DNA from 4 places in the Shewanella sp. 8A genome. Region 3 is predicted to be linked to each of the others. Evidence: predicted binding sites of a transcription regulator. Region 3 holds the regulator's gene; each other region holds the start of a gene.
What was found. Region 3 encodes FliA, which starts transcription of late flagellar genes. Its sites were predicted from a motif close to CTAAAGNTNNNNNNNNNNNNGCCGATA; they were not measured.
Positions count from the first base shown of each region.

Region 1: the regulator FliA is predicted to act here: its motif matches at 5,760-5,786, upstream of M0413_RS05945 (flagellin N-terminal helical domain-containing protein).
Region 2: the regulator FliA is predicted to act here: its motif matches at 3,390-3,416, upstream of M0413_RS08620 (VC2046/SO_2500 family protein).
Region 4: the regulator FliA is predicted to act here: its motif matches at 1,492-1,518, upstream of pomA (flagellar motor protein PomA).

Region 1 covers NZ_JAMDJP010000005.1:195,502-203,023, forward strand. Annotated here, with positions in the region: gene M0413_RS05920 (flagellar basal body P-ring protein FlgI) at 1-330, shown strand, start outside; gene flgJ (flagellar assembly peptidoglycan hydrolase FlgJ) at 348-1,502, shown strand; gene flgK (flagellar hook-associated protein FlgK) at 1,543-3,468, shown strand; gene flgL (flagellar hook-associated protein FlgL) at 3,480-4,691, shown strand; gene M0413_RS05940 (flagellin N-terminal helical domain-containing protein) at 4,786-5,613, shown strand; gene M0413_RS05945 (flagellin N-terminal helical domain-containing protein) at 5,869-6,693, shown strand; gene M0413_RS05950 (flagellar protein FlaG) at 6,824-7,210, shown strand; gene fliD (flagellar filament capping protein FliD) at 7,255-7,522, shown strand, end outside.
Region 2 covers NZ_JAMDJP010000008.1:176,376-183,897, reverse strand. Annotated here, with positions in the region: gene M0413_RS08630 (putative bifunctional diguanylate cyclase/phosphodiesterase) at 42-2,225, opposite strand; gene M0413_RS08625 (DUF406 family protein) at 2,415-2,702, opposite strand; gene M0413_RS08620 (VC2046/SO_2500 family protein) at 2,867-3,355, opposite strand; tRNA gene M0413_RS08615 (tRNA-Tyr) at 3,481-3,565, shown strand; tRNA gene M0413_RS08610 (tRNA-Tyr) at 3,605-3,689, shown strand; tRNA gene M0413_RS08605 (tRNA-Tyr) at 3,819-3,903, shown strand; gene queE (7-carboxy-7-deazaguanine synthase QueE) at 4,085-4,753, opposite strand; gene queC (7-cyano-7-deazaguanine synthase QueC) at 4,942-5,661, shown strand; gene rrtA (rhombosortase) at 5,658-6,275, shown strand; gene uvrB (excinuclease ABC subunit UvrB) at 6,416-7,522, opposite strand, start outside.
Region 3 covers NZ_JAMDJP010000027.1:19,068-26,589, forward strand. Annotated here, with positions in the region: gene flhA (flagellar biosynthesis protein FlhA) at 1-918, shown strand, start outside; gene flhF (flagellar biosynthesis GTPase FlhF) at 930-2,309, shown strand; gene M0413_RS17525 (MinD/ParA family protein) at 2,314-3,195, shown strand; gene M0413_RS17530 (RNA polymerase sigma factor FliA) at 3,188-3,901, shown strand; gene cheY (chemotaxis response regulator CheY) at 3,949-4,332, shown strand; gene M0413_RS17540 (protein phosphatase CheZ) at 4,346-5,083, shown strand; gene M0413_RS17545 (chemotaxis protein CheA) at 5,099-7,402, shown strand; gene M0413_RS17550 (protein-glutamate methylesterase/protein-glutamine glutaminase) at 7,423-7,522, shown strand, end outside.
Region 4 covers NZ_JAMDJP010000001.1:184,004-191,525, forward strand. Annotated here, with positions in the region: gene dxs (1-deoxy-D-xylulose-5-phosphate synthase) at 1-217, opposite strand, end outside; gene ispA ((2E,6E)-farnesyl diphosphate synthase) at 239-1,120, opposite strand; gene xseB (exodeoxyribonuclease VII small subunit) at 1,123-1,362, opposite strand; gene pomA (flagellar motor protein PomA) at 1,677-2,444, shown strand; gene M0413_RS00835 (flagellar motor protein MotB) at 2,448-3,368, shown strand; gene thiI (tRNA uracil 4-sulfurtransferase ThiI) at 3,585-5,039, shown strand; gene M0413_RS00845 (hypothetical protein) at 5,170-5,403, opposite strand; gene M0413_RS00850 (transcriptional regulator GcvA) at 5,580-6,491, shown strand; gene M0413_RS00855 (alpha/beta fold hydrolase) at 6,472-7,137, shown strand; gene M0413_RS00860 (DUF423 domain-containing protein) at 7,231-7,522, shown strand, end outside.

The DNA.
Region 1 (7,522 bases), on a different contig from region 3:
AATTCGCGTACTGGCACGATAGTCGTTGGGCAGAACGTCAAGTTATTACCTGCGGCTGTGACTCATGGTGGTTTGACTGTGACGATCGCCGAAGCGACTCAGGTGTCTCAGCCAAATGCGCTAGCCAATGGCCAAACAACAGTGACCAGCAATAGCACGATAAATGCGACTGAAAGTGATCGCAGGATGTTTATGTTTAATCCCGGCACGACCTTAGATGAATTAGTGCGCGCCGTGAATTTGGTCGGTGCAGCCCCTTCAGATGTCCTTGCCATTCTGGAGGCGTTAAAAGTGGCAGGTGCTTTGCATGGTGAACTTATCATCATCTAATTTCTGTCGGGAAAATCATGGAAAAGCTTTCAAGTTCATCACATTTTCTTGATCTGGGCGGGCTCGATAACCTGCGCGCCCAGGCTCAGAAAGATGAAAAGGGCGCTTTGAAAAAAGTTGCCCAGCAATTTGAAGGCGTTTTTGTGCAAATGCTGATGAAGAGCATGCGTGATGCTAATGCGGTGTTCGAGTCTGACAGTCCTCTCAATAGTCAATACACCAAATTTTATGAGCAGATGCGGGATCAGCAATTGTCCGTCGACTTATCGGATAAAGGTGTGCTGGGACTGGCTGACATGATGGTGCAGCAGTTGTCTCCTGAGTCAAGCCAGCTAACACCTGCATCGGTGCTACGTAATGATGGTGGCATGAAACTAGAACATGACGCTAAAGCCTTTAATATTCCTGTTCAAGCCCCATCGACTGCTGAAGCTATAAATAGCAACACTTCAGAACAAGCCGCACAAGGTGTACCTGCATCGATAGCGCGTCCAAATGTTGAATTTGAAAAGGCCGATGGTGTCACTTCTTCCTTAGACATTGACCGACCTGAACGCTTGTTGGCGATAGATACACCTAAGCCTACCTGGTCTGAGCAACCCTTATCACCGATAGAACCTGTTATCAGCGGCCAAATATTGCCGACAGTGGCATTTAGAGAAACGCAAAAGACGCTTAAGTTTGGTAGCCGTGAAGAATTTTTAGCGACGTTATATCCCCATGCCGAAAAAGCCGCTAAAGCCCTTGGCACTAAACCCGAAGTGTTATTGGCTCAATCGGCTCTCGAGACTGGTTGGGGGCAAAAAATTGTTCGCGGAAATAACGGCGCTCCTAGCCATAACTTATTCAATATTAAAGCGGATCGTCGTTGGCTGGGTGATAAAGCTAACGTGAGTACCTTGGAGTTTGAGCAGGGTATTGCCGTTAGACAAAAAGCCGATTTCCGGGTTTACAACGATTTTGAGCATAGTTTTAACGATTTTGTTTCCTTTATTGCTGACGGTGAGCGCTATCAAGATGCCAAGAAAGTGGCAGCGTCACCGACTCAGTTTATCCGTGCATTGCAGGATGCGGGTTACGCTACCGATCCAAAATATGCTGAAAAAGTGATTAAAGTCATGCAGTCCATCAGTGAAGAGCTGAAATCGATACTGCCAGGAGAAGACAAATGATCATTCTTCATAAGACATTAGTGTTGAGGAGTATCGCCTAATGGCTATCGATCTATTAAACATTGCCCGTACAGGGGTGCTCGCTTCTCAGTCGCAACTAGGGGTGACCAGTAATAACATTGCTAACGCCAATACCGCGGGTTATCACCGACAAGTAGCAACCCAAACCACCTTAGATTCTCAACGTCTTGGAAATGGTTTTTACGGTACTGGGACATATGTGTCTGATGTAAAACGTATTTATAATGACTATGCCTCGCGCGAATTGCGTATTGGCCAAACGACCCTGAGTGCGGCTGAGGCTAGCTATGGCAAGCTTAGTGAGCTGGACCAAATTTTCTCCCAAATTGGTAAAGTGATACCACAGAGCTTGAACGATTTGTTTGCAGGCTTAAATAGCTTGGCAGACTTACCTGCTGATTTAGGTATTCGTAGCTCAACCTTAAATGATGCCAAACAACTGGCAAATAGCTTGAATCAAATGCAGTCAACCTTGAACGGGCAGCTAAATCAAACCAATGATCAAATCACTGGGATGACTAAGCGCATTAATGAGATCAGCACTGAACTTGCTAATCTCAATCTTGAGTTGATGAAATCGCCTAATCAAGATCCGATTTTATTAGATAAGCAAGACGCGCTCGTGCAAGAGTTAAGTCAGTATGCGCAGGTGAATGTGATCCCCTTGGATAATGGGGCAAAGAGCATCATGTTAGGTGGTTCTATCATGTTGGTTTCGGGGGAAGTGGCGATGTCGATGAGCACGACGACGGGCGATCCCTTCCCCAACGAATTGCAATTGGTATCGACCATTGGCTCACAGAGCGTAAAAGCTGATCCTAGCAAGTTAGGAGGGCAGTTGGGGGCATTGTTTGAATACCGTGACCAAACCTTAATGCCCGCGAGCTTAGAGCTTGATCAATTGGCCTTAGGGGTTGCAGACAGCTTTAATAAACTGCAAGCGCAAGGATTTGATCTTAATGGCCAAGTTGGCGCAAATATGTTCAAAGATATTAACGATCCTCTAATGTCCTTAGGCCGTGTTGCTGGTCTTTCTGGTAATACAGGTAACGCGACCTTAGGCGTCAATATTGATGATACCAGTACCTTAACGGGTGGCTCATATGAGCTGTCGTTTACGGCGCCGTCGACCTATCAACTGAGAGATACGCAAACCGGCGCGATAACGCCGCTTACCTTAAACGGCACTAAGTTAGAAGGCGGTGCTGGATTTTCTATTGATATTAAAGCTGGCGCCATGGCCTCTGGAGACAGATTTGCCATTCGTCCAACCGCAGGGGCCGCGAATGGCATTGAAGTAGTGATGACCGATCCTAAAGGTATCGCTGCCGCGGCGCCCAAAATTACCGCAGATACTGCGAACTCAGGTAACACTCAAGTTAAGCTCACGCAAATTACTGACCGTAATGCGGCGAATTTCCCTGTAAAAGGGGGGGAGCTGACTATTCAGTTAAATACAACTGCCGTGCCGCCGACCTTTGAAGCCTTTGATGCATCAGGCGCATCACTCGGTGCTGCTGCGCCTTATACGCCACCGAGCATCAGTGCATTTGGTTTTACCTTTGAAGTTGAGAGTAGCGGCGCAGCCGCGGGTGACAAATTTACCTTCGATTTATCCTTCGCCGAGGGTGATAACTCTAATGCTGTCGCTATGGCTAAGTTGAGCGAAAGTAAAGTGATGAATGGGGGGAAGTCAACCTTAGCGGATGTATTTGAAAATACAAAAATTGACATAGGCAGTAAGACAAAAGCGGCCGAAGTGCGTGTAGGGTCTGCAGAGGCTATTTACCAACAAGCCTATGCCAGAGTAGAAAGCGAATCGGGCGTCAACTTAGATGAAGAAGCCGCCAATTTAATGCGTTTTCAACAGGCTTATCAAGCCTCTGCTCGTATCATGACTACGGCACAACAAATTTTTGACACCCTATTAACTTCAGTGCGTTAGGAGATTTAATCATGCGACTATCATCCGCGCAGATCTTTAATCAAAGCATTACGAGTGTACTGCAAAAGCAAACGGCAACTAGCAAGATCCTCGAACAGCTCAGTAGCGGCAAAAAAGTCAATACTGCGGGTGATGATCCCGTTGCGGCGCTAGGTATCGATAACCTGAATCAACGCAATGCCTTAGTCGATCAATTTATGAAGAATATTGACTACGCGACTAATCGATTAGCAGTAACTGAAAGTAAGTTGGGGAGTGCCGAAAATCTGGCATCTTCCATACGTGAACAAGTTATGCGAGCGGTAAACGGCACACTAGCGGATTCTGAGCGGCAAATGATTGCCGATGAAATGAAAGGAAGCTTAGAAGAGTTACTGTCTATTGCCAATAGTAAGGATGAATCTGGCAACTATATGTTCTCTGGTTACAGCACGGATAAAGAGCCATTTGCTTTCGACAACTCAACACCTCCCCAAATAGTTTACAGCGGTGATTCTGGCGTCAGAAATAGCTTAGTACAAACGGGTGTAGCCCTAGGGACTAATGTACCTGGCGATACTGCTTTTATGAAAGCACCAAATGGACTTGGCGATTATAGCGTCAATTATTTGGCCAGTCAGCAGGGAGAATTTAGTGTTAAAGCGGCAAAAATTGCTGATACATCAACTTATCTCGCTGATACATATACATTTAACTTCACAGATAATGGCGTAGGTGGCACAAATTTACAAGTGCTTGACTCTGCCAATAACCCAGTGGCTAACGTCACCAATTTTGATGCTACTACCCCCGTTAGTTTCAATGGCATTGAAGTTAAAGTCTCTGGTAAACCCAGTGCTGGCGATAGTTTCACCATGGAGCCACAGTCTGAAGTCAGCATTTTCGATACAATCAGTCGTGCGATCGCATTAATTGAAGATCCTAATTCAGCTAACACACCTCAAGGTCGATCTCAGTTGGCACAGATATTGAATGACATCGATAGTGGTGTCAATCAGATCAGTTCTGCCAGAAGTGTGGCGGGGAATAATCTGAAAGCCGTTGAAAGCTACAAAGATACTCACATCGAGGAACAAGTGTTGAATACATCTGCTCTTTCTCTACTTGAGGATCTTGATTACGCGTCAGCGATTACGGAATTTGCAAAGCAGCAGCTTGCATTGAACGCAGTCTCTAGCGTGTTTAGTAAGGTGGGTTCTGTTTCCCTGTTCGACTTTATTTAACAGAAAGCAAAGACCTATCCATCTGTAAGATAAATTGTTAAAAATTTAGCCAAGCTCCAAGCCTTGGCAGTATAACTAGGAAGAGGAACTCAACATGGCTATTACAGTTAATACCAACGTGACTTCGATGAAGGCACAGAAAAATTTAAATACCTCCAGTAGTGGTTTAGCAACCTCTATGGAACGTCTATCGAGCGGTCTGCGTATTAACAGTGCGAAAGATGACGCTGCTGGTCTAGCTATTTCTAACCGCTTAAATAGCCAAGTTCGTGGTTTAGAAGTAGGTATGCGTAACGCTAACGATGCGATCTCCATTGCCCAGATTGCTGAAGGTGCGATGCAAGAACAGACTAACATGTTACAGCGTATGCGTGACCTGACCGTACAAGCAGAAAATGGTGCGAACTCAACTTCTGATATTGATGCAATTAAATCAGAAATTGATGCATTAGCCTCTGAAATCTCAGCAATTGCAAACTCTACAGCATTTGGTAACACTAAATTACTGGATGGTTCATTTTCTACTGGTAAGACATTCCAAGTGGGGCACCAGAATAAAGAGGATATTACGGTTTCTGTGTCTAAAGTGACTGCAAGTGCTCTAAAGGTGCAGGCTTCGGATGTTAAGGTTTCTACTGCAGCCCAGAGAAGTACTTCACTAACAAATATTGATGCAGCAATTAAAGCCATTGATAAGCAAAGATCAAACTTGGGTGCGATTCAGAATAGGTTAGCTTATAACATTAGTAATAGTGCTAATACTCAAGCTAACGTTGCCGATGCGAAGAGCCGTATTGTGGATGTTGACTTTGCGAAAGAAACGTCAGTTATGACTAAGAACCAAGTACTGCAACAGACTGGGTCTGCGATGCTCGCTCAAGCAAACCAATTACCACAAGTGGCGTTGTCATTGTTGGGCTAAGCTTAAGTTAGCGTATCTTTTGTAGAGTACTTTTGCCTACTTTTTCTAGCTACGATTAGAAAAGTAGGCAAAGTTTTTAATTGAAAAGCTTTATCTTTATGAAAAAAAAGATTTTTTATAAACATAAAAATTTTTTAAAAATAATACTAAAGATAAAAAAAAGATGGCCGTTAAATATACTGTAACCACTAAGACCCGCCTGGCTTAAGCAGACAGGCAAGTTTAGATAAAGCCAGGTATAAAGAGGAAACGATCATGGCCATTACAGTAAACACAAACGTTACATCTTTGAAAGCACAGAAAAACCTAAATACTTCAGCAAGCGGCTTGGCCACCTCCATGGAACGTTTATCCAGTGGTCTGCGTATTAACGGTGCAAAGGACGATGCGGCTGGTTTAGCCATTTCTAACCGTTTAAATAGCCAAGTCCGTGGTTTGGACGTAGGCATGCGTAACGCAAACGATGCAATCTCAATTGCCCAAATTGCTGAAGGTGCGATGCAAGAACAAACTAATATGTTGCAACGTATGCGTGATCTGACTATTCAGTCTGAAAACGGTTCAAATTCTACATCCGATCTTGATGCTATAAAATCAGAGCTGGACGCGCTTGCAACTGAGATTACTGCTATTGCTAATACAACAGCATTTGGTAACACTAAGTTACTGGATGGTTCATTTTCTACTGGTAAGACATTCCAAGTGGGACACCAGAATAAAGAGGATATAGCGGTTTCTGTGTCTAAAGTGACTGCAAGTGCTCTAAAGGTACAGGCTTCGGATGTTAAGGTTTCTACTGCAGCCCAGAGAAGTACTTCATTAACAAATATTGATGCAGCAATTAAGTCAATTGATAACCAAAGGGCAAAATTAGGTGCTATACAAAACCGTTTAGCTTATAACATCAGCAATAGTGCTAATACGCAAGCTAACGTTGCTGATGCGAAGAGCCGTATTGTAGACGTTGACTTTGCGAAAGAAACATCGCAAATGACCAAGAACCAAGTGTTACAACAAACGGGTTCTGCGATGTTGGCACAAGCTAACCAATTACCTCAAGTGGCCTTATCACTACTTTAATAACATACTGAAGTATAAGGCTCTAAGGGAGGTTCGGCGACGGATCTCCCTTTGCCACATAAATGGTCATTAAAGTTATAGTGTTTGTTAGGCAGTTAAAGACAAATGCTTAAGATGGTGAGGTATCGCTATGGATATTAATATAGCAAGCACATCAATGGCGGCTTCAAACCGTGTTGATTTGGCTCAAGTACCACTGAAAGCACCTACGGCGGATGTTGAATTAAAACGCGATGCTGCCGTATCTGCGGTTGAACAGTCTACAGAGCAGAGTGCGGCAGAGAATGAACAAAATCCAAGAAAGTTAACTCAAGTGGCATCTGAGCTTTCTGATATGATGTCAATGATGCGTAAAGGACTTGCTTTTAAAGTAGATGAAAACTCTGGTCAAGCCGTCGTCACTGTGTTGGATAGAGATACGGGTGATGTGATTAGGCAGATGCCCAGTGAGGAAGCGCTCAAGTTAGCCGAAAAACTGTCTGAAGTGACTGGGCTTTTGATGAAAACAGAGGCTTAAAATTCACACAATTTTATATATCCGTTGATAGGTAAGAGGTTTATATGGCATTAACAGCGACAGGTATTGGTTCAGGGTTAGATGTTGATAAGATTGTAAAAGTATTAGTGGATGCTGAAAAAACTCCTAAAGAAGCAATGTTTAAAGCACAAGAAGATAGCATTAAAGCTGAGGTTTCTGCTATGGGAACCTTAAAAAGCGCACTGACGACATTTCAGGATGCCGTAAAAAAATTACAAACCGGTGAGGCTTTAAATCAACGCAAAATATCCGTTAGTAATAGTACATATTTAACTGCAACTGCTGATAAAA
Region 2 (7,522 bases), on a different contig from region 3:
ATTGCCTTTATTTTTTCATCACACCAATACGAACATCTGGTTTAGTGGGCGATAAAACTCGATTGTTTCGCGGCCAGCAAAAACTGCGCAAACTCGGGTTCTCGCAGGGCTGGACTGTATAAATATCCCTGTGCCTGATGACACAAACTCTTGGCTAAAAACGCCTCCTGCTCAACGGTTTCTACCCCTTCTGCGGTCAAGGAAATATTGAGCGCACTCGCCATCGCAATAATGGCCGAGACGATTTCTTGGCTTTCGCGGCTAATCGTCAAATCTGAAATAAACGAGCGATCGATTTTTAACTTACTGATAGGAAACTGTTTAAGGTAGCGCATCGAGCTGTAACCCGTCCCAAAATCATCGATAGCCAAGCCTACCCCCAGTTCAGCCAACTCCTGACACAATAAGGTCGCATGGCGAATATCGCCCATGAGTTCCGTCTCTGTAATTTCTAAAATTAAGGTTTTGGGCTTTAAACGATAACGGGTCAAGAGTTGCCATACTTGTTCATACAAATTACCACTAAAAAACTGCCGCGGAGACACGTTAACATGCATGCTAAGATCGGCATTGTGATGCTGCCAAATATTCAATTGCCGACAGGCCGCCTCTAATACCCAACTGCCTATCGCATTAATCATCCCCGATTGCTCGGCAATATCAATAAACGCGCCGGGATATAGCACGCCTCTTTTGGGATGATGCCAACGAATAAGCGCTTCGGCACCGATATAAGTTTGCTGTTCGAGATCCCTTAAGGGCTGGTAATAAAGCTCAAATTGTCGACCGCGAATAGCACTATGCAAATCGCGTTCAATTTGCGCATCTTCCTTAAACGCACTCAGCAATGTACTGTTAAAGACTTGAATTGCTGTGCCCTTTTTCTTCTTCGCATATTGCACTGCAATATCGGCGCAGGTCAGTGGTGCAAATAAATTTGCCACCGAGGCAATATCAACCACGGCCAGTGCGGGTTTAGGTTCCACTTGTTCACGGCCAATTAATATCGGCATGGCTAAATGCTGGTATAAGCGGGTGCTGATATAACCCAAATCATAAACTGCGTTATCGTCGGTCAGTAATACCGCAAACTCATCACTACCGACACGAGCGATTTCAGTCGCTTTGTTGATGTCTGAAAAATGCTTTAAGCGCCGGCCAATCTCAATCAACAGGCTGTCGCCATTTTCATGACCATAAGTATCGTTAAAACGCTTAAAGGCGACTAAATCGACTAGCAACAGTAGCCCATGTGTTGTTCGCTCGAGCACTCGATTAAAGTGACTGCGATTGTTAAGTCCAGTCAAGCTACAACGCCACGCCAGACGTTCCAACTCCGCTTTGTAGTTATGCTCATCCGTACTTTCTTCACCCGACACTAAAGCGTAATGATTGCCTCTATCGGTGATAAATTGGCTCACAACATATTTCAGCCAATAACGACTACCATCAGCACGATTAAATTGCACTTCACCTTTTGCCAGTTCACCTCTGAAAATTTTTGCTAAGGTCTGCTCAGCTAACGCATTGTGCTGTTTGAAAAAAGTTAAATCACGTAAATTAGTGCCAACGCTCCTGCTGCGCGAAATACCACTAATATCCTGATGGGCTTGGTTAACGTACTCCACTTTTTCAGTGTGCAAGTTAATCAACATAGTCATTTGACGAGATTGTTCTATGGCGCAGCGAAAAAGGCTGAGACGTTCTTCTTTATCGTAAGCATGTTTGGTAGCAAGAGTGAGGGCTAATTGATCGGCCATTTGGCAAGCCAGATGAATTTCACTATCGTGCCAATGGTGTGTGAGCTGCGCACGCTCAATGCAGAGCACGCCCTCAAGATGGCCATTGATACGGATGCCAACTTCGAGACTAGATAAAATTTGGCGTGGAATAAAATAACTATCGACTAATTCTGTCAACCGCGGGTCAATAAGCGTATTACCAGCATCTATATGTCTGTGATTTTTTAGTTCATTTAAATAACGCGGCACCGTTTGCAGCAGTTTAGGACGGTAGATGTCCTGCAGCGCCATCGCCCCAAACTGGGCGACGAGAGATTGGGTGTTTTGCTCGGCAGAAAAAATCCACACCGACACCAAGGAGACCGCTAAATTCTGACACAGTAGCTCTGTCGCTAACTCTGCCGTCTTAGTGAAATCACCCTGCTGCTTTGCCGTAGAATGGACTAAAGACTCTAATAAGTGTTGATGCTGACGTCGCTTCACTCTGATCCCTACAAAACTTCGTGTTGGGTAAAACGATACTGCTGCGACTAACACACTAAAGATAGGAGTGTTAATGGAGCCGATTTATCATTGTTTTTGTTGACGCAGATTATACTATCTACATTTAAAACCGCAACATCGGCCACACTTTATTACAAATTAACCTCGACTTGTATCACAGGGGTTGCGCTATAGACCATTCTCTAACTGGAAAATCATTTTTTCGACACTGACATCAAATACCAGTTTGAGCGTCACCCCCGTTTCACCTCGAGTAACGCTCGCTTGCGTGTGTCGAAAACGTGTCTGAGCACGCTCAACCATCTTTGCCGCCTCATTTTCCGCCTCGCCACCCGTAAACTGCAACTCAAGCACAGTATCTTGTTCATCAATCACAGCACCGATGTCGACAAAGCTGCCGCAATCGGTACATGTGTCGTTTACTGTGGGGGTTTGTCCTGCAATGATACCTTTCATAGGGTTATCCTCTCTAATGGTCTCATGTTAAAAACTCAACATAAGCGATTCAACATTAATATCACTAACGACTAATTATAGGGAATGATGATGAGAGAGACTCTGGTATTGCTCACGCTTATTACCCGAAATAATACCTTTGATAATAAATAGCCTCAGTAGCATTAAGCACTGGTTAAGCGTGGGATCAAATTACGTTGGATCGCCAGTTGATCGGCAAAGTGCATGATTTCAACTTGAGGAGATGGCAATTGTCCCCGCTGACGCAAGCGAGTTGTAAACTCACAGTTACTTAAGGCTTCGGCGATGGCGATGGGTTCACCACCTCGGATCACTAATGCTTCCGGTCGCAAGGCCTGTTGCAATTGAAATGCTCTTGCCCCTTGCTGCATAAACACGGCGCTATTGTCGATAATATGATTGTCTGAGGATAAATCCGCCACTAACGTTTGTTTTGGTGGTAATTCAAACTGACGTTGTAGTTTTTCGGCAGTATCGAGTTCTTTTTGCCATTGAAACTGCGCCATGTCCCTCGCGTCAGCAGACAATAGCGACAGCAACAGGGCAAACTCACCTCGCCTGTTGTGTTCGATTGCCGCATTTAAGCGGGAGCCAATTTGGGCTTCATTGATTAAAGGAACATCGATTTGCATAAAAAAACATCGCTAAAACAACTCGTTGTCAGTTAATCGACCAGTTGAACAAGAACTTTAGGAAAATTTTCATATTTAGACTTTACATGCCTAAGGTTTCTGACTACTATGGCGGCCGCAATTGAGGAGGGGTTCCCGAGTGGCCAAAGGGATCAGACTGTAAATCTGACGGCTCCGCCTTCGAAGGTTCGAATCCTTCTCCCTCCACCATTTGCACTAACAATTAGCGATGCTATAAAAGATACTCGTGGAGGGGTTCCCGAGTGGCCAAAGGGATCAGACTGTAAATCTGACGGCTCCGCCTTCGAAGGTTCGAATCCTTCTCCCTCCACCACTTTTATCTTCTGTTGTTCGTCAATCGTTAGTCTGCTGTAAACTTGCTTTACCCTTAAATCTGGCCAAGATTTAAGATAACTTTAAAATCAGACTCGATGAGTAAGACTAAAAGTTGAAGAAAATATGTGGAGGGGTTCCCGAGTGGCCAAAGGGATCAGACTGTAAATCTGACGGCTCCGCCTTCGAAGGTTCGAATCCTTCTCCCTCCACCACTCTTTCTCATATCACGCTATATACCGCTTTATTCCCCAAGTTTTCTTTCTAGCATTCCACCTTATCCAAAGTTATTTTTTATCGCTTACTTAAGACTATTGTCTTTAATTCATAGATTTTGCTGATAAAAAAACGCCCCATTCGGAGCGTTAAAGAAAAGTGCACAGCGCTAAGTAGCGATTAATCGATATTCAAGTACTTATGGGTCTGAATCGATAAACGCCAGTTGCGGGCAATACACACCTTCATCGCTAATTCCGTTGCCCTTGGTTTTTGGCTGATGGGTTGCAGACAAATAGTTTTCCCTGACACATCAATCCCTTTGAGTAACTCATCGAGTTCGTCGATATGATGTTCGGTCGCTATCGGATGCTTTATCTCGTTGGCGCGGGTCAAGGCCTGCGCTAACACCTTATAACCCCCTTTCATATTGATCTTGGGCGAGACAGTCACCCAGGTATCAGCATCACACTTCACCTCAAAGGTGCCACTGGTCTCGATTTGAGTGGCAAAGCCGGCAGCATGGAGCGTGTGGGTTAATTCATGCAGATCGTACATGCAAGGCTCACCACCAGTGATCACCACATGGCGCGCCGTATATCCCTTAGCGTTGAACGCCTCGATAAGACTCTGCGCCGTATGGTTAGCCCAGCGCCCCACGGAACCATCGACGGTAATCACTTGTTCGGGTGACACCTTGTTTTCCTCAAGCAGATCCCAAGTCTGTTTCGTATCACACCAAGCACATCCCACAGGGCAACCCTGTAAACGCACAAAAATGGCGGGCACTCCGGTAAAGACACCTTCACCTTGAATGGTTTCAAAGACTTCGTTGACTGGGTAATTCATGCTAGCGTTCCGTTTTTCTGGGGCGGCAGTTATAGAGGATTTTAGCTGCAGCTGCAAGTTTTTACCGCCTCAGACAGAGTGATACCAAGAGCGATATACCCGTCGCCACGCGCCAGCAAAGAGTTTGCAAGCCCTAGCGCCTGAGTTACACTTACGCCCTATTTTATGTGTCAATTTAAGTGGATCCTATGTCAGCAGCATCAGTTTCAAAGGTGGTAGTGGTTTTCAGTGGCGGACAAGACTCAACGACTTGTCTTATTCAAGCCTTAACTCAGTTTGATGAAGTCCACGGGATCACCTTCGATTATGGTCAACGTCACCGTGAAGAAATTGAAGTTGCTAAATCCCTCGCCAAGCGCTTAAAGATCACTAGCCATAAAGTGATGGATGTGAGCTTACTCAATGAGTTAGCGATTTCAGCCCTCACCCGGGATGCGATCCCCGTATCCCACGAGTTGATGGAAAACGGCCTGCCCAATACCTTTGTGCCTGGGCGTAATATTCTGTTTTTAACCCTAGCGGGGATCTACGCCTATCAGTTAGGGGCTGAGGCGATTATCACCGGCGTGTGTGAAACCGATTTTTCGGGTTATCCCGACTGTCGCCACGACTTTGTCCGCGCGATGGAATCGGCACTGGTGCAAGGCATGGATAAAAAGCTTGAGATCATCACTCCGCTTATGTGGCTCAACAAAGCCCAAACCTGGGCATTAGCCGATAAATATCAGCAGCTCGATTTAGTTCGCCACCATACCCTGACCTGTTATAACGGCATTATTGGCGATGGTTGCGGTGATTGCCCAGCCTGTCATCTACGCAAACGAGGCTTAGAGGATTACCTGCAAAATAAAGCAGAGGTGATGACCTCGCTCGACAAGGCAACTGAAACGGGTAAACCGCAGGCGTGAGACTGGTGACGTTAACAAAACTCGGCCCCTATTGGCTGGCGCTTGTCGTCAGTCTGCTCTGCGCGCTCTTGTATGTTACGGGACTTTTTACCCCAAGCGTAGATAATCTGCTCGCCTATCGACGCAGCGATATCAGTGACGGCCAGTGGTGGCGCCTGATTACCGGTAATCTACTACATACCAATCATTGGCACCTGCTGATGAACCTCGCGGGATTATGGGTAGTGCTGTTTTTGCACCACTTTCATTACCAGCTTAAGGGATTAACCGCGCTGTTTATCCTGCTTTGTCTGTTTGAAGGCATTGGTCTGTATTTAGGTTACCCACAATTATTTGGCTATGTGGGCTTGAGCGGCATGTTACATGGCCTATTTACCTTTGGTGCAGTGCAGGATATACACCGCAAAATCCGCTCGGGTTATTTGCTGCTGCTCGGCGTGATAGTCAAAGTCGGCCATGAACAGTTTTATGGCGCCAGTGATGATGTGACCGCCATGATTGGTGCACGCGTGGCCACCGAGGCGCATTTAGTCGGCCTGATCTGTGGCTTAGTCTGCGCGCTTATGGTGTTTGTGTACCAACGAAGCAGATTCGCCAAGGAAACGCAGCGCTAATACCTCAAAGTTTGATTAATCCATACAAAAAAGCCGCCTCATATTGTTATGTTGGCGGCTTTTTATTAGGTAGTGAAGCTTGGTATCTGCTTGATTAATAACGCAGTCCTACGTCTAACTCAGCTAAGACACAGATTGAGTTAAGCCGTTATCAGCAACTCACGTAAACGTTTCACCTCATCACGCAGGGCCGCCGCCTGTTCAAACTCCAAGTTACGCGCATGTTCATGCATTTGCTTCTCGAGCTTGTCGATATCATGGCTCAGCTGCGCAGCATCTGCATGATAACGTTTGGCTTTAGGCTCAGCGACTCTGCCAAGGGATGCTTGACCATAACCCTTTTCAGACTCTCTGCCATCGTCCACATCCATCACATCGGTAATACGCTTGACCACGCCTTTTGGCACAATGCCATGCTCAAGGTTGTAGGTTCGCTGTTTCTCACGGCGGCGCTCGGTTTCGCCCATCGCCTTTGCCATCGAGTTGGTGATGCGATCGGCATAGAGGATCACCTTACCATTAACGTTACGCGCGGCACGACCAATGGTCTGGATAAGCGAACGCTCCGAACGTAAAAAGCCTTCCTTATCTGCATCCAAAATACAGACGAGCGAGACTTCCGGCATATCTAAGCCTTCGCGCAGCAAGTTGATGCCGACCAGCACATCAAACTTACCGAGGCGCAGATCGCGGATGATCTCCACCCTCTCTACGGTATCGATATCTGAGTGCAAGTAGCGGACTTTGACGCCGTGTTCATCGAGGTATTCAGTTAAATCCTCCGACATGCGCTTGGTTAGGGTGGTGACAAGCACCCGCTCGTTGACGGCGACGCGTTTGGCGACCTCAGAGAGCAAATCGTCCACTTGAATGCCAACGGGGCGCACCTCCAGCTCAGGGTCGAGCAATCCTGTGGGCCGCACAACTTGTTCAACAATCTCGCCGCCACTCTTATCCAATTCATAGGGATTTGGCGTCGCCGACACATAAATCGTCTGCGGCATTAACTGCTCAAACTCTTCAAACTTCAGCGGCCGGTTATCCAACGCCGAGGGCAAACGAAAGCCATATTCCACCAAGGTCGTTTTACGGGAACGGTCACCCTTATACATGGCACCAATTTGTGGCACGGTGACATGGGATTCGTCGATAACCAATAAACCATCAGCGGGTAAGTAATCGAGCAGCGTTGGCGGCCCCTCGCCGGGGGCGCGTCCTGATAAATAACGGGAGTAGTTTTCAATGCC
Region 3 (7,522 bases):
CGTAAAAAGCTTTCGCAAGAATTGGGATTCTTGGTTCCTGCGGTTCACATACGTGACAATTTAGACCTTTCGCCTAATGCCTATCGTATTTCTCTTATGGGCGTTGTTGTAGGGGAGGCGGATATTCGCCATGACTGCGAGCTCGCCATTAATCCGGGACAAGTGTACGGTAAGTTAGATGGCATTGAGACCCGTGATCCTGCCTTTGGTCTCGAAGCCGTGTGGATTGCCCCTGAGCTGCGTGAACATGCCCAAACCTTAGGGTATACGGTAGTGGATGCCGCGACGGTAGTGGCAACTCATATCAGCCAAATATTGACGAATAATGCAGCAAAACTTTTAGGTTACGAAGAAGTGCAACAACTGATGGATATGCTTGCTAAACACTCGCCTAAGTTGGTGGATGGCTTTATTCCTGATGTGATGCCGCTCGGAAATGTCGTAAAAGTGATGCAAAACCTATTAAATGAAGGAGTTTCTGTCAGAGACTTGCGTACCATAGTGCAAACTTTGTTAGAATACGGCACTAAGAGTAACGATACTGAAGTGTTAACTGCGGCGGTGCGTATTGCATTGAAGCGCATGATCGTTCAAGAGATCTCTGGCCCTGAACTCGAAATCCCCGTCATAACTTTGGCGCCAGAGTTGGAACAGATGTTGCATCAATCAATGCAAGCAACGGGTGGAGATGGTCCCAATATCGAGCCAGGTCTTGCGGAGCGTATGCAACAATCCTTAGCGGATGCCGCTCAAAAGCAAGAAATGGTCGGACAGCCTGCCATTTTGCTAACGTCTGGTATGTTACGTGCGACCCTGTCTCGCTTTGTTAAATATACTATTCCTAATCTCAGAGTGATTTCTTACCAAGAAATCCCCGATGAAAAGCAAATACGCATCGTATCTGCCGTCGGCCAGTAGAGGACGCATAAGTGAAGATTAAACGTTTTTTTGCCAAAGACATGCGTGCTGCACTGGCCCAAGTGAAGGACACGCTCGGCTCCGATGCGGTGATTATGTCCAATAAAAAGGTGAACGGCGGTATTGAGATTGTCGCTGCCGTTGACTACGACGAGCCAAAAGCGAAAGCGCCTGCTGCGACTCCGACCTTTATGGATGTGAGTGATGACTTAGTTTCGCTCGGTGCCAAAGCGCCTATCCGCGCTGAAACTAAGCTAAAACCCTCGGCGCCAGCGGACTCACTCCAAGCCTTGCTTGAGAAGCAACAAAATCGTTTAAACCAACAACTCACGCATCAACAACAAGATGCAGAGCTTCCTGCATGGGCTAAAGGATTACAAGCTACCGCAGCTGCGCCTAAAGCTGAGCGCCGTGATATGGGCAATCCCTTCGATAAAAAGTCACAGAGTTCGCAAAAGCAAAATGCCGATCTTGAAGCCATGCGCGACGAGTTATCATCCTTACGTAATTTGTTGACCCATCAGGTTTCAGCATTGATGACTGAGCATAAAAAGCGTATCGACCCTGTCGGTGCCATGCTGGAGTCAAAGTTGTTGGAGGCCGAGTTTTCACCAGCGGTGGCAAACAAATTAGCTGCGCTGAGCCAACACTATACTCCTGCAGAATTAGTTCGTGCACTGCCGCAAAGTCTTGCGAATATGCTTGATAATCAAGGTGATGATATTGTTAAGCAAGGCGGTGTTGTGGCATTAGTTGGTCCCACTGGAGTGGGGAAAACCACTTCCTTGGCTAAACTGGCCGCACGCTTTGCTGCTCACCATGGTGCTGACCAAGTGGCATTGATTACCACAGATCATTATCGTATTGGCGCCTATGAGCAATTGGCCACCTATGGCAAAATCATGGGCTGCCCAGTCAAACAAGCCCATGACCTTGCTGAACTAGAGCAAATTCTGTATCAGTTTAGAAATCGCAAGCTAGTATTGATAGATACCGCGGGTATGGGCCAACGAGATATGCGGCTTTACCAGCAACTTGATAATTTAACTGCAAATAGCAGAATACCTATCCGCAGTTATCTGGTACTGTCTGCCACAGGACAGCGCCGCGTGCTGCAAGATGCTGTAAATCACTTTAAACGCATTCCCTTATCTGGTGTTGTACTCACCAAACTTGATGAATCTGTGTCTTTAGCGGGCGCATTAAGTGTGTTGATCCAAAGTGGATTGCCATTAAGTTATGTTACGGATGGGCAGCGAGTGCCCGAAGATATGAAAGTTGCTGATACTTTGATGCTCGCTGAGCAAGCATTAGCGGCCTTAGAAAACACAGAACAACAATCGTTACCAGACACAGCGTGGTCAGATAATATGACCTGTGCATTTGAGTAGAGTTATGACCCTGGATCAAGCAAGTGGTTTACGTATGATGAATCAACCCTATAACGAAAAAGTGAAAGTAATCGCGGTTACGGGTGGTAAAGGTGGTGTGGGTAAAACCAGCGTATCCATCAATACTGCCGTAGCATTAGCCGAGAAGGGCAAGCGTGTCTTAGTGCTTGATGCTGACCTTGGCTTAGCAAACGTCGATGTCATGTTAGGGATCCGTGCTGAACGTAACCTTTCCCATGTATTGTCTGGCGATGCTGAGTTAGATGACATTATTGTCCGGGGGCCTAAAGGTATTGGGATTGTGCCAGCCACATCGGGTACTCAGGGCATGGTTGAGCTAAGTCCTGCGCAACATGCGGGCTTAATTCGTGCTTTCAGTGAGATGCGCACCCAGTTTGATATCCTCATCGTGGATACTGCCGCGGGGATTTCTGACATGGTACTCAGTTTCTCCCGTGCGTCACAGGATGTGTTGGTTGTTGTTTGTGACGAACCAACGTCTATTACTGACGCCTATGCGTTAATCAAAATCCTCAGCCGTGAACACGGCGTCTTCCGCTTTAAAATTGTTGCAAATATGGTGCGTAGTTTACGCGAAGGTATGGAATTGTTTGCTAAACTCAGTAAAGTGACCGACAGATTCTTGGACGTGGCACTTGAATTAGTTGCGACCATTCCATTTGATGAAAATTTGCGTAAATCGGTTCGCAAGCAAAAGTTAGTGGTTGAAGCTTATCCTAAGTCTCCCGCTGCGATTGCTTACCAAGGTCTAGCGAATAAAATTATGAGCTGGCCAGTACCACAGCAACCTGGTGGGCATTTGGAGTTTTTCGTTGAGCGCTTAGTTCAACGACCAGATTTTCAAGAGGAAAAAACGAGTGAATAAAGCCGCAGCGTATACTTGTTTAGACAATAAAACGTCAATCGTTGAACAGTATGCACCGTTGGTTAAAAGAATTGCACATCACTTGCTCGCCAGATTACCTGCCTCTGTGCAGTTAGATGACCTGCTACAGGCGGGGATGATGGGATTATTAGAAGCATCATCTAAGTTTGATGGCGGTAAAGGTGCAAAGTTTGAAACCTTCGCCGGCATAAGGATCCGTGGCGCCATGTTGGATGAAATCCGCCGTGGCGATTGGGTTCCTCGTTCTGTCCACCGAAATAATCGTCGAGTTGCCCAAGCCATTGATGAATTAGAGCAAGTGCTAGGTCGTGATGCGCGCGACACAGAAATTGCAGAAAAACTTGATATGACGCTCGATGAGTACCATCATATTCTTAATGATGTTTCTGTTGGTAAAATCATAGGGATAGAAGACTTAGGCGTATCACAGGATATACTCACTACAAGTGATGATGTTAGCGATGGTACGTTTGAGGTCTTGGCAGAAACCCAGTTTCATTCTGCACTTGTTGAGGCGATAAAATTATTGCCCGAAAGGGACGCGCTAGTGCTATCGTTATATTACGATGAAGCATTGAATTTAAAAGAGATTGGCGCCATTCTTGAGGTAAGCGAATCGCGTGTTAGCCAGATATTAAGTCAGGCAATGTTGCGACTCAAAGGCAAACTCAAGCATTGGACATAAGTATAATTATTAATTGAGCACTGAATGTCAGCTCACCGGAGGAAACCTTGGACAAGAATATGAAGATTCTCATCGTTGATGACTTTTCGACAATGAGACGTATCATCAAGAACTTGTTGCGAGACTTGGGCTTTAACAACACCCAGGAAGCGGACGATGGCTCAACCGCCTTGCCAATGTTGCAAAAAGGCGATTTTGATTTTGTCGTTACAGACTGGAATATGCCAGGCATGCAGGGTATCGATTTACTTAAAGCCATTAGGGCCGATGACTCCTTGAAGCATCTACCGGTATTAATGGTCACTGCCGAGGCAAAACGTGAACAAATTATTGCTGCTGCACAAGCGGGTGTGAATGGGTATGTGGTAAAGCCTTTTACCGCAGCAACATTGAAAGAGAAGCTAGATAAAATATTTGAACGACTCGCTTAAGCAGGGATGAGCTATGAAGTCACATACATCAGGGCTCATCACGCTCGAGCATGCTCAGCGTTTAGTCGAACTGTTAAGCGCGAATGAACAAAATCAAGCTGATGATTTATTAAGAGAACTGGCAGCTCCTCTTCAGAGGGAACTTTTTGATGAGGTAGGCAAACTCACTCGCCAATTGCATAGCGCTCTTATGGATTTCCAAATCGATAATCGGTTAGTTGAGTTAGCAAATACAGAAATACCCGATGCTAAGGAACGGCTAAGTTATGTCATTGACATGACTGAACAAGCTGCAAATAAGACTATGGATGCTGTTGAGGAGTGCTTGCCGTTAGCGAATGCATTAACCGCGAACATCCAACAAGTGATGCCATCGTGGGACAAATTAATGCGTCGTGAAATTGCCCTCAGTGATTTTAAGGTGCTTTGCCATAACGTTCAGCATTTGATGTCGCGAAGTGAATTGGACTCAAACCGATTACGCGAATTGCTCAACCAAATATTGATGGCGCAGGATTTTCAAGACCTGACTGGACAAATGATCCGCAGGGTAATCGATCTAGTGATGGAAGTTGAAAGTAATCTGGTGTCTATGCTGACGGTGTTTGGTGAACAGCCAATGATTGAGAGTCAGATTACTCAGAAAAATAATATTGAAGCTGAAGGGCCGATAATGAATGCCGAGCTTCGTCAAGATGTAGTAACAGGTCAAGACGAAGTGGATGATCTGCTATCGAGTCTGGGTTTCTAACTGGGAGTCAATTTGATGGCCTTTGATGTAGATGAAGAGATACTCCAGGACTTTTTAATCGAGGCGGGGGAAATATTAGAGTTGCTTCAAGAGCAGCTTGTTGCCCTTGAGAATAATCCTGATGATACTGACTTGCTAAATGCCATTTTTAGGGGGTTTCACACCGTAAAGGGCGGCGCAGGTTTCCTAAGTTTGACTCCCATGGTTGATGTCTGCCATGAGGCAGAAAACACATTCGATTTATTGCGTACTGGCAAGCGCAGTGTCACAGCAGAATTAATGGATATTATTCTTCAGGCTGTTGATGCAATTAACACCATGTTTGCTCAAACCCAGCAGGGAGAGCAACAAGATCCTGCTGATGCTGCATTACTTGCAAAATTAAAGTTACTTAGTTCTGGTGAGCCTCTGCCGTCAGAATTAGGACAAACTGCGTCAGAGCCTGAATCTATTGCTGAGCCCGAACCCGAGCCCGTTATTGAAACTGTTGTTGACGTTGTCGCAGTTGAAGAGATGCCTGTTGAGGCTGCGAGTTCTTCAAACTCAAGTATTGATGAGATTAATGAAGCGGAGTTTGAGGCTTTGCTTGATGCACTGCACGGTAGTGGAAAAGGTCCCGGTGTGACTAACACTACTAATGCTGATGTTGTGGCAGCGCCCACTGCGTCAATTCCCTCTGTATCAAATACAGCCAAGCCCAAAGTACAACAAGCTACCAGCTCGGGTGATGATATCACTGACGATGAGTTTGAAGCCCTGCTTGATGAGCTTCATGGTTCAGGAAAATTTAATGGCAAAGTAGATACACCTATATCACCTCAGCCTAAGGTTGAAACTGTTGCTGTGCCAGTGTCAACACCAACTGCTGTTGCTGTCGATTCAGACGAAATTACTGACGATGAATTTGAGCGTTTACTCGACGAACTTCATGGAAAAGGTGGGGCACCAGCCAAAGCTGTTGCAAAAGTGGAATCTGCGAAACCGACTCCCACTCCTGCCACATCTGCTGCGGCTCCTGCTGTGCCTAAAGCCAGTGTTACTCCGGTAACCCCTCCAGCGGTTAAACCTCAGGCCGAAGTTGCGCTCGCCGAGAAGGCTCCTGTTAAAGCGGCCGCTGCCGCATCAGCAAATGTTCCTCAAGGTGAAACGACCGTTCGCGTAGATACTGCACGACTCGACCAAATCATGAATATGGTGGGAGAGCTAGTATTAGTACGTAACCGTTTGGTGAGTTTGGGCATTAGTCGTGATGACGAAGAGATGTCTAAGGCGCTCGCGAATCTAGATTTAGTGACTGCTGATTTGCAAGGCGCGGTCATGAAAACCCGTATGCAGCCTATCAAAAAGGTTTTTGGCCGTTTCCCTCGCGTTGTTCGTGATTTAGCCCGTACGCTCAATAAAGAAATTGATTTAGTGTTGGTCGGTGAAGAAACTGATCTTGATAAAAACTTGGTTGAGGCGCTGGCGGATCCTTTAGTGCACTTGGTTCGTAACTCGGTCGACCATGGTATTGAAATGCCAAATGACCGTGAAGCCTCTGGCAAACCCAGGACGGGGACGATTACTCTATCGGCAAGCCAAGAGGGTGACCATATTCTGCTAAAAATCGAAGATGATGGCGCAGGTATGGATCCCGAAAAGTTAAAACAAATTGCCATTAAACGTGGCGTGCTGGATGAAGATTCCGCTGCGCGTATGACGGACAACGAAGCTTATAACTTGATCTTTGCCCCAGGCTTTTCAACCAAGGTCGAGATTTCAGATATCTCTGGTCGTGGCGTGGGAATGGACGTGGTTAAAACCCGTATCACCCAACTCAACGGTACTGTGCATATTGACTCGATGAAAGGCAAAGGCACCATACTTGAGATTAAAGTGCCGTTAACCTTGGCAATTATGCCAACACTTATGGTCGATGTGGCTAAACAAGTTTTTGCATTACCTTTATCCAGTGTTAATGAGATTTTTCATCTCGATCTTACCAAAACCAATATTGTTGACGGACAACTCACTGTCATCGTTCGCAACAAGGCCGTGCCGCTATTCTATCTAGAGCATTGGTTGCATCGAAATAAAACTACCTTCAAACATGGTGACAAGAAACATGGTCATGTCGTGATAGTGCAGTTAGGTATGATGCAGATCGGTTTTGTTGTGGATGCACTGATTGGCCAAGAAGAGGTGGTGATTAAGCCACTGGGAGCCTTGTTGCACGGTACGCCAGGTATGGCTGGGGCAACGATTACATCCGATGGTGGTATTGCGCTTATCTTGGATGTTCCTGGGCTATTAAAGCATTATGCGAAAAATAAAAGTTAGTTCCCAAGTTAAGGAATGGAATGGCCATTAAAGTATTAGTCGTTGATGACTCAAGCTTTTTTAGACGACGTGTTAGTGAAATAGTCAATCAAGATCCTGAACTGGAAGTGATCGCGACGG
Region 4 (7,522 bases), on a different contig from region 3:
GGTCAAACGGGGTGTTATAGACATAATGCAGGGCAACAGTCAGCTCGACAGTGCCAAGCCCAGAGGCAAAATGTCCGCTGGACATGCCAACGGACTTAAGAAGGAACTCCCGCAACTCATCGGCCAATTGGGGTAATAGGGCCTGTGGAAGCTGGCGGAGTTCATTAGGTGTGTTGGCCTGTGCCAACACCGGAAACTGAGAAATGTCCAAACTCATAGCGAGATACTTCGTCTCTTTTTATATTCTTCGCTCAATAATATAGCGGGCGAAGTCTGCAATTAACTGGCTATTGTATGGCAATTTAGCCAGCGCTGATAGTGCCTCTTGGATCAGTTGCGCGGCGGTATCTTTTGCGCCTTGCAGTCCAAGTAGTTGCGGAAAAGTACTCTTATTTGACTCGGCATCTGAGCCTTGAGGTTTGCCGAGTTCTTCCGTGGTGGCAATAATGTCCAGAATATCGTCTTGGACTTGGAAGGCAAGTCCTACGGCATGGGCAAATTCCATCATAGTCTGATATTGATCTTTTGGCGCGTTCGCGGCGATCAAGGCTAACTCAACGGCGCAGCTGATCAGCGCCCCTGTTTTCATATTATGCAGTTGAGTTAATGCTTTAAGATCAATGTGCTTATCGGTGGAGGCTAAGTCGATGGCTTGACCGCCGCACATCCCCCGATAACCAGAGGCTTTTGCCAATGCTCTGACCATAGCGATATGTTGCTCGCTGGTAATCCCTGGCACGGCTTCAGTCACAATCTCAAAAGCTAAAGTTTGTAGTGCATCCCCAGCAAGAATTGCGGTGGCTTCATCGAAAGCGATATGCACTGTGGGTTGACCACGGCGAAGTGCATCATCATCCATAGCGGGTAAATCGTCATGGATTAACGAATAGGCGTGGATGCATTCAATCGCGGCGGCGCAGGCATCGAGTTTTTCAAGTGCTACGCCAAACATTTGCCCGACACTGTAAACCAAGAAGGGACGAATGCGTTTTCCCCCTAAAAGGGCGCCATGGGTCATCGCGGCTTTTAACTGAGGAGCTGTATCTTCGAGTGTACTAAAACGTTGTTTTAATTGGTTATCAACTCGTTGTTGATATTCTTTTATTGCATTGACTAACACGCTTATTCGCCCTCAACGGCATAGGGAGAGAGGGGCGCATTTTCATCCTGCTTGAGTAAAATGGCCACTTTTTGCTGAGCTTGTTCAAGTTTTGCCTGGCTGTTACGCACCAGATTGATGCCTCGTTCAAATTGTTTTAACGCATCATCGAGAGAGACATCGCCCTGCTCTAACTCAGCAACGATGCGCTCGAGTTCACCAAGGGATTCTTCAAAACTGAGATTTTCGGGTTTCTTTGCCACGTTAATAATTCCTTTGAAAGAGCGGACACAAGGTATATCAGGGCGGCTCAAGGGTCAAATTCAGTCGATGGATATTTGCTCGATAGCACGCTTTGTTGCTGAATTTTTTTCAGAAAATAGAAATTGCCGCTAAACTTGCTTAGAGCTTGTCCGATAAATGACAATAGTAGCATTATGCTTATAATCATCTTAAGACATCATAAAATAAGGCTTGGGTTAAGACCAAAGTGTTAACCGTTGACGGATGACATTTAGTGTTATTTTGCCAATAGAGTCAGTATCATGTCGTTTATACAGAATATTGAGGAGCCGTTGTGGATTTAGCTACAGTTATTGGACTAGTCGGGAGCTTTGGTTTTATCCTTTGGGCCATGGTAACCAGCGGCGGCATTGCAATTTTTATCGACATTCCTTCCGTCTTTATCGTGTTTGGTGGTTCCTTCTTTGTCGTGATGATGAAATTCAATTTAAAACAGTTTTTAGGTGCGGTAAAAATCGCAGTAAAAGCCTTTATGTTTAAAATTGATAAACCTGAAGATCTTATCGAACAATCAGTGACGATGGCTGATGCGGCGCGTAAAGGTGGATTTCTTGCTCTTGAAGAAGCACAAATTTCCAACAGTTTTATGCAAAAAGCCGTCGATATGTTAGTGGATGGTCATGACGGTGAGGTGGTACGTGCCGCGCTTGAAAAAGATATCGCCCTCACCGAAGAGCGCCATCGCAACGGCATCGCCATTTTCCGGGCTTTTGGTGACGTAGGACCCGCGATGGGGATGATTGGTACCCTAGTGGGCTTGGTGGCGATGTTATCCAATATGTCGGACCCGAAATCGATTGGCCCTTCAATGGCGGTTGCGTTGTTAACTACCCTATATGGTGCGGTAGTGGCTAACATGGTGTGTATTCCTATCGCCGATAAATTAAGCCTTAGAATGGGTGAGGAAATGCTAAACCGTAACTTGATTATGGATGCGGTATTGGCGATTCAAGATGGCCAAAACCCTCGAGTAATTGAAGGCTTTTTGAAGAACTATCTTGCTGAAAAACAGCGGAAAATCGATACAACGGACGGAGAGTAGCCCATGGCTAAGTGCAACTGTCCACCGCCCGGAGCACCACTCTGGTTGGCAACATTTGCCGATTTGATGTCCCTCTTGATGTGTTTCTTCGTGTTGCTGCTGTCATTCTCCGAAATGGATGTGATGAAGTTTAAGCAGATCGCAGGTTCGATGAAGTATGCATTTGGGGTGCAAAACAAAGTCGAAGTTAAAGATATTCCTAAGGGGACCTCGGTGATTGCCCTCGAGTTCCGTCCTGGTCGTCCCGATCCCACGCCGATTGAGATCATCAACCAACAAACCAATGAAATGACCGAACCCACGTTGGATTTCCAAGCGGGGGAAGATGATAGTGCGGGTGGGGTACAACAACAGAACGGTTCGCAGCGAGGTGGTGAAGCAACGGCCACTGCTCAAGAAACCGCTGATGCGGTGAAGGCCGAGGCTGCGGCAGCGCAGGATAAGATCAATCAGCAAGTGAAAAAAATGGCGCAGGAGCTCAATAAAGAGATCACTGATGGGGCGATTGAAATTGAGTCACTTGGACAGCAAATTATTATTCGCATCCGTGAAAAAGGTTCATTTGCCTCAGGCTCTGGTTTCCTACAACCGCGATTTAAACCAGTGGTGCGCTCGGTCGGTGAGTTGCTCAAAGATGTGCCGGGAATTATCACCGTATCGGGTTACACCGACGATATGCAGATAAGTGATGAGCTCTATAGCTCAAACTGGGATCTCTCCAGTAAACGTGCTGTAGCTGTGGCTGATGTGTTATTGCAGGTCAAGGGTTTTGATCCTAAACGGATGAAAGTGGTCGGTATGGCCTCAAATAATCCAATTGTCCTAAATGATTCGCCTGAAAATCGTGCGCGAAATCGTCGAGTTGAGATTGCGATTGAACAAGGTAAAGCAAAAGAATCCGAAGAAATTCAAGTAGGTAAATAGTTTTTAATCCAAATCAGTTATTTGATAAAAACGCCGTGACTTGCTCACGGCTTTTTTATTTGGGCTTTTTTGACTATAAGTTCAACTGTGCGTAAGCGCACGCCACGAGCAGCCCTTGTGTGGAAACAGGTGCGCCAATCGCCGTGAGTTTGTTATAATCCGGCGATTATTCTTTTAACCAATTTTGCTGTTGCCAAAATTGCCCGCGGAAATCCCATGAAGTTTATTGTAAAGCTGTACCCAGAAATCATGATGAAGAGTAAGCCTGTGCGCATGCGCTTCACTAAAATGCTTGAAACCAACATCCGTAACGTGCTCAAAAAAGTTGATGAAGATGCTAAAGTGCAACGTCAATGGGACCGTATTTGGGTAAAGGTGCCAAATGATAAACCTGAATTAGCTCAGGCCTTTGGTGAGCGTTTAGCCTGTATCCCTGGGATCGCCCATGTAGTGCAAGTGGATGAATACAGCTTTACCTCTGTGGATGATATTTATCAGCAAGTGTTGCCCGTTTACCGTGACCAAATTGCCGGCAAAACCTTCTGTGTACGTGTCAAGCGCACTGGTAATCACGATTTTAACTCTATTGAAGTAGAGCGTTATGTCGGTGGTGGTTTAAACCAGTTTACCGATGCGATTGGCGTGCGCTTAAAGAACCCCGAAGTCACTGTTAACCTCGAAATCGAGGGCGATAAACTGTATATGGTGACTAAGCGTATCGAAGGCTTAGGCGGTTTCCCAATGGCAACGCAGGAAGATGTGTTGTCGTTAATTTCGGGCGGTTTTGACTCGGGCGTATCGAGTTATCAATTTATTAAGAAGGGCGCTCGTACCCATTACTGTTTCTTCAACCTAGGCGGCGCGCAGCACGAGATTGGCGTTAAGCAGGTTGCTTACCATTTGTGGAAAACCTATGGTGAATCCCACAAGGTGAAGTTTGTGTCCGTGCCGTTTGAGCCTGTGGTGGCCGAGATTTTAGAGAAAATCGACAACGGTCAAATGGGCGTGGTGCTCAAGCGTATGATGATGCGCACCGCTGCACGTATTGCCGAGCGTATGGGCATTCAGGCGATTGTAACAGGTGAAAGCTTGGGTCAAGTGTCGAGCCAAACCTTAACCAACTTAAACGTGATTGATCGTTGCACCGATATGTTGATTTTGCGTCCGCTGATCACTATGGATAAGCAAGATATTATCAATGAATGCCGTCGTATCGGCACCGAAGATTTTGCTAAGTCTATGCCGGAATATTGCGGGGTGATTTCACAAAAGCCGACTGTTAAAGCGGTACTGGCTAAGGTTGAGGCCGAAGAGACCAAATTCTCTGAGGACTTGATTGACCGTATCGTAGAGCAAGCCGTGGCCATTGATATCCGGGAGATAGCAGAACAAATGAATACCCGTATCACTGAAACTGAGACCGTTGTTGCTATCGACACCAATGAAGTGGTGATTGATATTCGCGCCCCAGAGGAAGAAGAGAATAAACCGCTGGAGATTGAAGGCGTGGAAATCAAGCGCATTCCTTTCTTCAAATTAGCGACTCAGTTTGCCGATCTCGATAAGCAAAAGACTTACCTGCTGTACTGTGAGCGTGGCGTGATGAGTAAATTACAGGCACTTTACCTGATTGAGCAAGGTTATCACAATGTTAAGGTTTACCGCCCTTAAGCGATAACCAGCAAAGCGTATGCAAGGTCAAGCCTCAGGTTTGACCTTGATATGCAGCAATCTACGGGATTACGAATACAAAAAAGCCGCATTGGAATGCGGTTTTTATGTTATTGCGAAGCAGTGCAATTTACTCGGTTTTGACCACTTGCTGTGCTGGTAGCACCTCATCGGCAATCAATAAGGTGGGATCTTGCAGTGCTTCTTGGTGCATTTTTTCCATCGTTGCCGTCAGTTCGGCATTGATACTTGTTTGTAAATCACTGGTGTCGATAATAATTTCGGCATTGATAACATTAGCGTAGACATTGGCACTGAGTGCGCTGACTAACACTAACGCAAAAGCAGATTTTAAATTGAACATAGTCGCCTCCGGGCTGACAAAGTATTGCTGTCAGACATTCCCATCACCCGTTCGAGATTGTCCAACTCATGTGTTTCGTTGGCGCAAAATTTAATCAAAAATGCTGGCCTTTACAAACGATTAAATGTAACAATACGGATTAGAAAAACTAATTAAAAATTGAGATAGAGATCACTATGTCAAGACGCTTACCACCACTGAATGCGGTTAAAGCATTTGAGGCCGCCGCACGGCATTTGAGCTTTACTCGAGCGGCTGAAGAATTGTTTGTGACTCAGGCTGCGGTGAGTCATCAAATTAAAGCGCTGGAAGATTTTCTCGGATTAAAATTATTTCGCCGAAAAAATCGTTCACTGCTGCTAACCGAGGAAGGCCAGAGTTATTTTCTCGATATTAAGGACATCTTTATTCAATTGGCTGATGCGACCGATAGGCTGCTCGCACGTAGTGCTATTGGTTCGTTGACCGTGAGCATGTCGCCAAGCTTTGCGATTCAGTGGCTGGTGCCGCGTCTGTCCAAGTTTAGTGAAAAGAATCCTGATATTGACGTACGGATCAAGGCGGTGGACACAGAGGCCAGTTCCTTAACTGACGATGTTGATGTCGCGATCTATTATGGTTTAGGCAATTGGCCTGGGCTGCGGGCCGATAAACTTCGCAATGAAGTGCTTATTCCTGTGTGTTCACCCATGCTGTTAAATGGCCCTAAGCCGCTGTCAAAGCCGGAAGATTTAAAACACCATACATTGCTACACGATATGAGTCGCCACGATTGGCAGGCGTGGTTTAGACAATGCGGTATTACCGATATCAATGTGAACCAAGGTCCAATTTTCAGTCATTCTTCCCTCGTCTTGCAGGCGGCGGCTCATGGTCAAGGTGTGGCGTTAGGTTATAGCGTGTTGGCTCGGCCCGATATTAAAGCGGGACGACTGGTATGCCCATTCCAAGAAGTGTTAGTGAGCAAAGATGCTTACTACCTCGTATGCCAACAGAATCATGCCGAGCTGGGTAAAGTGGTCGCGTTTCGTGAGTGGATGTTAGATATGTTTGCCGAGGAGTCACGCAGTGAGTTGTTGCCCGGATAATCCCTCGGTAAATGTTGCACTAAGTGCCCATGTGTTAGAAGGTGAACCCTCAGAGATCTTGATTTTATTTGCCCATGGCGCGGGAGCGAATCGAGACTCAGACTTTATGTGCCAAATGGCAGCAGGTCTTGTCACCAAGGGCTTTCAAGTGATGCGTTTTAACTTTCCCTACATGCAGGCTAATGCCATGGATGGTAAAAAGCGACCGCCAGACAGGGCTCCAAAGCTGCTTGCCTGTTTTAGCGAGATGCTCGATGTGGCGCACGCTCAGCCTAAGGTTAAGCGGGTGGTCTTGATGGGCAAATCCATGGGCGGACGCATGGCGGCGTTACTTGCTTGTGATAGCGTACAAGCCAGCCGTATCGATAGGGTTATTTGTTTAGGTTATCCCTTTATTCCGCTTAAGGGCGGTGAGCCTAGGTTGGAACCCCTGAACGACTGCCAAGTGCCCGTGTTAGTGCTGCAAGGGGAGCGGGATAAGTTTGGCGGTAAGATGCAAATCCCTAGTTGGCCACTTAACAATGATATTCAAATTGAATACTTAGCCGATGGGGATCATAGTTTTGTCCCAAGAAAGTCGTCAGGTACGACTGAAGCGGCTAACCTTGCACTGGCTGTTGATTTATCAGCAAAATTTATTGGCTAATGTTTCTTCTTGATATGACGTAAAGTGCTCAGAGCCTGGATTAACGGCTCGGGCGTCATCCGTTGTAAAGCCTATTGGTTTTTGGAGGTTAAAATGCGTAAAGGATTGTTGTTACTCGCCGCGGTAAGCGGATTTTTTGCGGTCGCGCTAGGTGCTTTTGGTGCCCACGGTTTAAAAGCCGTGGCGCCCCCAGAGTTGATTGAAGTGTTTAATCTTGGGGTGCAATACCACTTCTACCATACCTTTGCCTTGATTGTGGTTGCTTTTGCGGGGCAGTGGTTAACCTCACGTTTACTCGATTGGGCGGCGTATTTATTTATTGCGGGTATAGTGCTGTTTTCTGGCTCGCTCTACGGTTTGGCGCTGGTCGGCAGCAAATGGTTTG